DNA from 2 places in the Ferdinandcohnia jepli genome. Region 2 is predicted to be linked to the other one. Evidence: riboswitches for the same ligand, from Rfam matches in the RefSeq annotation. Region 2 holds a riboswitch; the other holds the start of a gene.
What was found. Region 2 has a riboswitch for lysine ahead of AB3M96_RS13180 (Na+/H+ antiporter NhaC family protein). Riboswitches for the same ligand answer to the same signal wherever they lie in the genome.

Region 1 (4,781 bases), on a different contig from region 2:
ACAGGTTCACATGATGGTAAAACACTGCGACTTGTAAACGAGATTGTTGACTTTGAATATATTGTTACCTCTTCAAATATTGAAGCATTGCTTCTTGAAATTAACCTTATTAAGAAATACGATCCTAAGTATAATGTGATGCTTAAGGACGACAAGAGTTATCCTTTTATTAAGGTTACAGCAGAAAAACATCCGCGGTTGATTATTACCCGTAATGTTAAAAAGGACAAGGGTAAGTATTTTGGACCTTATCCAAATGTTCAGGCTGCTAACGAAACTAAAAAATTACTAGATCGAATTTACCCTCTGAGAAAATGTTCAACTTTACCAGATAAGGTTTGTCTGTATTATCATATTGGGCAATGTTTGGCGCCATGTGTTAATGAAGTATCAGATGAAACAAATAAGAAAATGGTTGACGATATCATTCGTTTTTTAAATGGTGGGTATAAAGAAATAAAATCAGAACTAAGTGAAAAGATGTTGAAGGCATCCGAAGATTTAGACTTTGAAAGAGCGAAAGAATATAGAGACCAAATTGCACATATTGAAACAACAATGGAAAAACAAAAGATGACGATGACAGACTTTGTTGATCGTGATGTATTTGGATATTCATATGATAAAGGCTGGATGTGTGTACAGGTATTCTTTATTCGCCAAGGTAAGTTAATTGAAAGAGACGTATCTCTTTTTCCATTTTATAATGAACCGGAAGAGGATTTCCTTACTTATCTAGGCCAGTTTTATTTGAAGAACAGTCATTTTAAGCCAAAGGAAGTTTTACTACCTAGTTCAATAGACAAAGAAATCGTAGAACAATTGTTAGAAGTAACAGTGGTTCAACCAAGTAGAGGTAAGAAAAAGGAACTAATTGAGCTTGCAAATAAAAATGCTAAAATAGCCTTAAATGAGAAGTTCCAGCTTATTGAACGGGACGAAGAGCGTACAATTAAGGCAATTGAAAACCTGGGTGGAAAATTAGGGATATATACGCCACACCGAATTGAAGCCTTTGATAACTCAAATATTCAAGGAACAGATCCTGTCTCTGCAATGGTTGTTTTTACAGACGGTAAACCAGATAAAAAGGAATACCGAAAGTATAAAATTAAATCAGTTCAAGGTCCTGATGATTATGAATCGATGAGAGAGGTTGTCCGTAGAAGATACGGTCGTGCACTCAAAGAGAACCTGGCATTACCAGACTTAATCATTATCGATGGTGGAAAGGGGCATTTGGCTGCAGTAAGAGATATATTAGAAAATGAACTAGGTCTGGATATCCCACTTGCAGGCCTCGCAAAAGATGAAAAACACCGAACCTCAGAATTATTAATTGGTGAGCCACCGGCCATTGTTGAATTACCAAGAAATAGTCAGGAATTTTATTTGCTTCAACGGATACAGGATGAGGTTCATAGATTTGCAATTACCTTCCATCGTCAGGTGCGAGGAAAAAATGCATTTCAGTCTGTACTTGATGATATTCCCGGTGTTGGTGAAAAACGCAAAAAGGCACTATTAAAGCATTTTGGTTCTATAAAAAAGATGAAGGAAGCAAGCATTGAAGACATTCAACAAGCAAATATCCCTCGTCCGACTGCTGAAGCAATTTTTCAAAAGTTACAAGAATAGCATTGCCATTTCAAAAATGTCCTGTTATAATTCATACTAATATAATATTCCACTTCATTACGTTGAAGTGATGATAGAGGTGCGAGCTTTAAGAGTATGTAATACGAGGGGTATGAGCCCTGAAGACTATTACAGAAAGGAGAGATCGCCGAAGTGAAAAAAGACTCATATCTTTTTTTGCTGGTCCTATGTTTAAGAGATATAGGATTGTCAAGATGTTTAATCTTGGAGAGCTATCTCACAATGTGACACGTTATTTTGTACGTATATCACAGCAATGAGAGCTTTCTCTCATTGCTGTTTTTTTATTTTAAAAAAGTAAAACTTCTTTAAATTTACTGCAAACTGCTGTCGCCCAATGAGATACCAAGCTTACTGTTATTACTATTTAGGGAGAAGGTTGAGAAATGGGGATCATTGTCCAAAAATTTGGGGGAACCTCTGTTGGTTCATCAGAAAGAATTATGAATGTTGCAAGCAGGGTTATACAAGAGGTTGATGCTGGAAACCAGGTAGTAGTTGTCGTATCCGCAATGGGGAAGACGACTGACCATTTAGTAACCTTAGCAGCAGAAATTACAAGCACACCAAGTAAACGGGAAATGGATATGTTATTGTCTACTGGTGAACAGGTGTCGATAGCCCTTTTATCCATGGCGCTACAGGCGAGAGGTTATGAATCAGTATCTTTTACAGGCTGGCAAGCAGGTATTGAAACAGAAGCTGTACATAGCAATGCCCGTATTGAAAAAATAGAAGTGTCAAAAGTAAGTAAATGCTTAAGTGAAGGTAAAATTGTAGTAGTTGCGGGTTTTCAAGGAATTAGTAGTTCGGGGGATATAACTACATTAGGCCGTGGTGGTTCAGATACTACTGCTGTAGCGCTTGCAGCAGCACTTAAAGCTGAAAAATGTGATATTTATACAGATGTAACAGGTGTCTTCACAACTGACCCTCGTTATGTTCAAACTGCTCGAAAGCTTAAGGCGATTTCCTATGATGAAATGCTTGAACTTGCAAACTTGGGTGCAGGCGTTCTTCACCCACGTGCAGTAGAATTTGCAAAAAACTTTGAGATGCCGCTTGAAGTTCGTTCAAGCATTGAACTAGAAAATGGGACCATAATTGAGGAGGAAGTTTCGGTGGAAAAGAATTTGATTGTTAGAGGAATAGCTTTTGAAGACCAAGTAACAAGAGTGACAGTGTGCGGACTTCCGAATGAACTACACACGCTATCTACTATTTTCGGAACTCTTGCTAAAAACGGGGTTAACGTAGATATCATTATTCAAAGTACGACTGATGATAACCACACAAATATATCGTTTTCTGTAAAAACACCGGATTTAAATGATGTAATTCAAGTTTTGGAAAACAATAAGAATGTATTACCTTTTGAAGAAATCCAACATGAGTCAGGGTTAGCAAAGGTATCGATTGTCGGTTCTGGTATGGTTTCAAATCCTGGTGTAGCAGCAGACATGTTCCAAGTGTTGGCTTCTGAAAACATTCAAGTGAAAATGGTAAGCACATCTGAAATTAAAGTATCAACTGTTGTGGAACAAGACAATATGGTAAAAGCTGTAGAAGCTCTTCATGAGGCATTTAACCTGTCTGCCGTTGAAGAAGAGAAAGCAAAGGTTCAAGTATAAGTAAGAAAGAAAGTCCAGTTTCCTGTTTATCGGGAACTGGATTTCTCTTGGGGAAACGTTCGGTAAGTGCTTTGAAGAACTCTTTGTAAAGTAATCTCCAGTGGCGAGAATGACGGTAGTACATAAAAAAAGCCCTACATTTTTGTGATGTAGGGTTACTCTTCAGTAAGATCTTTTCGATCCCATTTAACAGTAAAGATTACTTTTTGTGCTCTTTTTTTCTGTTGTTCAAAGCTTTCCGTTAACTGATTACGCTGTTGCTGGATTTGTTGAGCTATGAATCCGGACTCAAGCTGAAATGTACATATATCCTTGTGTTTAAATCGAGTTGAAATCATATCGCCCGATAAATGAAACTCCATTGAGTGTTTGTCGGAACGTTCAACAGTTAACTCTCCCCAACCGGCATCTTGGAAAAATAAAATAATTTCTTCAATCGTTGGTAAGGGGAACTTTCTTGCAAGGTTTTTACCTCCCCAATAGAGGAGTTGTGGTGTTTCTTTACCAAGTAAGTCAGGAAGTAAAATTTCCCGAATAAGTTCATAACCAAATACAGAAACGGTCTGTTCGTTATTTATTTGTTTTTCGTTGATGTTTACATTCTTCACGCCCATTCCCCTCTTTCTCCATTTCTTATTATATAACATCACTGGCAAAGAAACACATGTAATATTTTGTTTCTTTTTGTCAAATGGAAACGGACGAAAAAGTGTGGAACTGGTTGCAATGCAAGACAAAATATTATTTTTTTATTGAACATTTTGTGTACTTGATTCCTTGACGCTCTTACTTTATGGGAGTAAAATGAACTTGTTACATTATACTGATAAAGGAAACTAGAATGAATTTTCGATAAAAGGTAACATTCTGTATGTTTCTGCAAAGGTTTTCATTTTGCTTAGGAAGTACACATTATTCCTTTCTAAGCGCTTAAGTGTAACTACGGCTTTGCTGTCGCTTTATAGGCTAGGCTCGCAGAGTATTCTTTATCAGTCTATTATATTGTCCTTCTACATATTTACGGGGATGAAGGAGACACAAAAGTGCCTTTAAGGTACGGCTTATTACTAAGGGGGGTAAAGCATGGCAGGTAATCGTGAATTTTTAAATCGCAGACTGCATTCGCTATTAGGTGTAATTCCAATTTCAGTATTTTTAATTCAACACTTAGTAGTAAATAGTTTTGCGACTAGGGGAGAAGAGGCATTTAATAATGCAGCTCATTTTATGGAAATGCTTCCGTTTCGTTATTTTTTAGAAATTTTTGTTATTTTTCTACCATTATTGTTTCATGCCATTTATGGGCTTTATATTGCTTTCACTGCAAAAAACAATGTAAGCAATCACAAACATTTCCGTAATTGGATGTTCCTATTACAACGTGTAACAGGTATTTTTACATTAATTTTTATCACATGGCATGTATGGGAAACGCGTATCGCTGCTGCATTTGGTGCAGAAGTTAACTTTCAAATGATGGAGAACATCTTA
Region 2 (4,781 bases):
AGGATAAAAAGTATTTTATGCCTGAAATGCTAAGAGATCTTTTAGCACACTATTTAAAGAAAAATTAATAAAAATTTATATTTTTTACAATTAGTTGGCGAATACCTATTTCTTACACAAATTTCTTAAGGATACATAAATTAATTAGGAAAGGAGTGTGCTAGGAATGGTTTCAATGACACCAATACTAATTGATAATCATCAATTTACAGCCATTACCGTTAAGCTGCCTAAGACTAACTTTATGGCCGTAACAAATGACAATGGCTATATAATGTGTGGTGCGCTCGATGTCGCATTACTGAATGAAAAACTGAAGGACAGAGGTATAATTGCTGGTAGGGCTGTAGGTGTAAGAACAATAGAGCAATTACTTGAAGCTCCACTCGAGTCAATTACAATTGAAGCAGAAAATCGGGGGATTACTGTTGGAATGAAAGGCAAAGACGCTCTTTTAAAGATGCTGTAAAGGCTATTATTAAGCTGCCGAAATAAAAAAAGGATAACCCCGGACTTTCTTTTATTCGCGGGCTTTTTGTTTTGAGTCGGTCTACTTTTACAGGTTCTTAAAGATAAAATTTGAGAAGGTAAGTCACACTTTAAAAATAAAATAATAAGCGTACATCCCCTCTTGCTTGCATACATATAGCTTGTAAGGGGGGATTTCACTTGGCGAAATACAGAGGTCGCCTGCCACAAAGAAGAAAAGGGCCTTTACCTTTTCGATATGTCTTTTTATTAACATTTGTCTTTTTTATTATATCAACTGCTTCAGGCTTATTTATCATTAACAAGGCAATTGAACCAGCTTTAATGGAGTATGCAAAAACAGAAACGCAAAAAATTGCAAACACTGTAATTAAAAATGCAATTAATCAACAAATAAGTGAAGAAGAATTAGTTCAAGATGAGTTGGTCATAACCAATGAAAATGGTGAAATTATAAACTTTAATACACAAACAATAAATAAAATGGCTACAAAGACGCTAGGAAACATTGAGAAATATTTAAAATATGTAAGTGAAGGTGAAATAAATAAAATTCAGTATCCTGATATTGAATTAGAGACTGATAGTGCACAAACCGGGTTTGTATTTAAGGTGCCATTAGGGGAAGCAACCAACAATGCTTTACTAGGGAACTTAGGTCCCCAAATTCCAATCCGGTTTCATATGATTGGTTTTGCATCTACTACTCCAGAGACTCGCATTGATGAATGGGGAATTAACAATGCGTGGTTACATGTTGATGTAGTAGCAACAGTCACTATGCAAGTAATACTACCCTTTTCAACTGGAGAAGTTGAAATTAAAACGCCTATTCCTGTAATAAGCCAAAATATCAGAGGAGACGTACCGCAGTTCTACAATAATGGTGGGGACTCAGCACCTTCAATTGAAGTTCCCATAGATTGACAATAATTTATTTTACTAGAATAGTTGATTTCATATGGTAAAATCGTTATACTACAAAAGGAATATAAAAAGTAAATAACATCACCTTATCGGATCGATGAGGTAGAGGTGCGGAAAATAAAAGTAGGCTATGTGAGGATGACAACAATGACCTTAGCTGAAAGGATTTTCTGCCGAAGCAAATGTAACAAGTCACTGTTACTTTTGTTGGGGTTGCCCTGAAGAAGGGTAACACTGTCATTATGGATGCTTTTTATCTATAATGGAGGGCTACTGATCGTGATGGAGGATAACATAACATTACTGAGGGTAATGATAGTTATTTTCTATCATTACTCTCTTTTTATTTGTTCAAATTGGCAAATAATGTATCTTCTTCACACAGAAGCCTCCGTAAAAATAGTATTTGGGAGGAAAACTTCATGTCTGGAACAATTTATTCATTAATTCCACCGATTATTGCACTTCTAATGGTCGTGTTAACACGCAGGGTACTTCTATCTTTAGGAGTAGGGATTTTATCTGCAGCATTATTATTACATGGAAATCTACTAAGTGAAGGAATAGGTGTTTGGTTAAAGGAAGCTTTTCTAACACTTTGGACTAGTATAAAAGGAATCTTCGTTTCTGAGGGAGCCTTAAATACATGGAACGTATATATTATTCTATTTTTATTTTTATTAGGAATTATAACTGCATTTATTTCAATTTCTGGTGGAAGCCGAGCATTCGGTGAGTGGGCACAAAAAAGGATAAAAACAAAAACAGGAGCACAATTACTAGCGGCTGTTTTGGGTATTATCATATTTATCGATGATTACTTTAATGCTTTGGCTGTTGGACAAGTAAGTCGTCCATTAACAGATCGTAACAACGTTTCACGTGCAAAACTGGCGTATATAATAGATTCAACCTCTGCACCAATTTGTGTGGTGTCACCAATTTCTAGCTGGGGTGCTTATATTATTGCAATATTAGCACCGATTTTAGCAGCACATGGTATGAGTGAGATGTCACCATTATCTGCATTTGTACAAATGATACCGATGAACTTATATGTAATTACAGCTATCTTAATGGTCATTGGAGTAGCGGTATTTAATGTTAATATAGGCAGTATGAAAGTTCATGAAAAAAGAGCTTTAGAAACAGGAGTAGTTATAGACCCTGCAAAGCCAGTCCTTGGAGAACTAAAACAAGAACTCCCAGTGAGTGCAAAAGGAACAGTTGGGGATCTTGTATGGCCAATTATTGCTTTAGTGATTGGGACTGTAGGTTCATTTTTATGGACAGGTTATAAAGCATCAGAAGGAAATGTTTCAATCCTTACAATCTTTGAAAATACTGATGTAACGACTTCACTTGTCGTGGGTGGTTTATTAGGTATTATTGTTACACTTGGATTGTTCTTCGTTCAAGTATATGTAAAAAATGGAGTTAGTATCAGTATTTTACCTAAAGGTATTGTAGAAGGTATAAAGTCAATGCTTCCTGCGGTATATATTTTACTTTTTGCATGGGTTATTGTCGATTTAATTGGACAGCTTGAGACTGGAACCTACTTAGCGGGTAAGGTTGAGGACTGGAATGTGAATGTTGCATTTTTACCGGTTATCTTATTTGTTGTAGCAGGTATTATGGCATTTGCTACAGGTACGTCTTGGGGAACATTCGGAATGATGTTACCGATAGCTGGAGAAATAGTTGCAGCTTCTGATGTGACTTTACTATTACCTGCATTAGCGGCAGTACTGGCAGGTGCAGTATTTGGAGACCATTGCTCTCCTATATCTGATACAACGATACTTTCATCTACTGGAGCAGGTAGCCATCACATTGACCATGTTATGACTCAGTTACCTTATGCTTTAACATCTGCAGTAATATCAGCAATTGGTTATGTAGTACTAGGTCTTACAGGCAGTACAGTACTAGGGGTCCTAGTAGCTGTGGTATTACTTATAGCTTTCATTTTCACTATGAAAAACAGAGAAACTATCTAAAGAATACTATTCAAACTTTATTTAAGTATTCTGTATAATATGCTAGAGACAAAGGAAATAGAACCCTTTGTCTCTTTTTATTGCTATAAAATATCATCTGTAAAATAACTTTTGACAGAAGGTAAAAGACTGGCTATACTAATAAATAGATTATATCAAAAAATCAGAATATATTAAAATTTCCAATTTCATTCTAGTGCTATTGTAATACTTAGAAAGAAAACACTAGAGTAAAATGGAGATGGGGAGGGTATTTCATGGATAATCGTCCACAATGGGGAACACGTTTAGGCTTTATCTTAGCAGCAGTTGGTTCAGCAGTTGGTTTAGGTAACATTTGGCGTTTCCCTGCAGTCGCATATGAGAATGGAGGAGGGGCGTTCTTCCTACCATATCTATTTGCCTTATTAACTGCAGGTATTCCATTATTAATTATGGAATTTACAATCGGTCATAAATATCGTGGATCAGCTCCTCTTTCTTTATCAAGAGTAAGTAAAGGAAAAGAGTGGATTGGTTGGTGGCAGGTAGCAATCTCATTTGTAATTGCTACATATTATGCAGTAATTGTTGCATGGGCAATGTCTTATTCAGTATTTTCATTTGGACAAAAGTGGGGAGACGACACTGGTGGCTTCCTAATGGGTGAATATCTGAATCGTATTGATTTAGCTGGTGGAGAAATTGGTCAATTTGGTAGCCTGGTTCCAGGTGTACTTATTCCATTAATAATCGTTTGGGTAGTGGCTTTAGGTGTTCTTTTTGCAGGGGTTAAAAGAGGGATTGAACTTGCAAACCGAATTATGATTCCTACGTTATTGGTATTATTCTTAATTATTGTTGTTCGTGCGATTACATTAGATGGTGCTGCTGAGGGACTTAATGCATTCTTTACTCCAGATTGGTCTAAGATTGCTGACGGTAAAGTTTGGGTAGCAGCATATGGTCAGATTTTCTTTAGTTTATCTATTGCATTTGCTATTATGATTACTTATTCAAGTTATCTTCCTAAGAAGTCCGATGTAACAAATAATGCTTTCATTACTGGATTTGCTAACTCAAGCTTTGAGTTACTAGCTGGTATTGGGGTTTTCAGTATTTTAGGCTTTATGGCAGTACAACAAGGCGTGGGTGTAGATGAAGTTGTATCCGCTGGTGTAGGTCTAGCATTCGTCGTATTCCCACAAATTATTAATGAATTACCAGCATTTAATGGATTCTTTGGATTCTTATTCTTTGGATCTCTTGTATTAGCAGGGTTAACATCATTAATTTCAATTGTTGAGACATTTGTAGCTGGTGTGCAGGAGAAGTTTAATATTTCTCGTACAAAATCAGTAGCTTTTGGCGGTGGTTTAGCTG

Region 1: it holds a riboswitch for lysine, as region 2 does, so the genes downstream of both, AB3M96_RS22865 (aspartate kinase) here and AB3M96_RS13180 (Na+/H+ antiporter NhaC family protein) in region 2, are expected to answer to the same signal.

The regions. Positions count from the first base shown of each region.
Region 1 is NZ_JBFOKR010000033.1:13,058-17,838, reverse strand. Features, by position in the region: gene uvrC (excinuclease ABC subunit UvrC) at 1-1,638, shown strand, start outside; lysine riboswitch at 1,705-1,882, shown strand; gene AB3M96_RS22865 (aspartate kinase) at 2,046-3,290, shown strand; gene AB3M96_RS22860 (YslB family protein) at 3,446-3,904, opposite strand; gene AB3M96_RS22855 (succinate dehydrogenase cytochrome b558 subunit) at 4,374-4,781, shown strand, end outside.
Region 2 is NZ_JBFOKR010000011.1:82,499-87,279, forward strand. Features, by position in the region: gene AB3M96_RS13165 (bifunctional metallophosphatase/5'-nucleotidase) at 1-68, shown strand, start outside; gene AB3M96_RS13170 (YunC family protein) at 167-469, shown strand; gene yunB (sporulation protein YunB) at 670-1,416, shown strand; lysine riboswitch at 1,512-1,697, shown strand; gene AB3M96_RS13180 (Na+/H+ antiporter NhaC family protein) at 1,839-3,419, shown strand; gene AB3M96_RS13185 (sodium-dependent transporter) at 3,677-4,781, shown strand, end outside.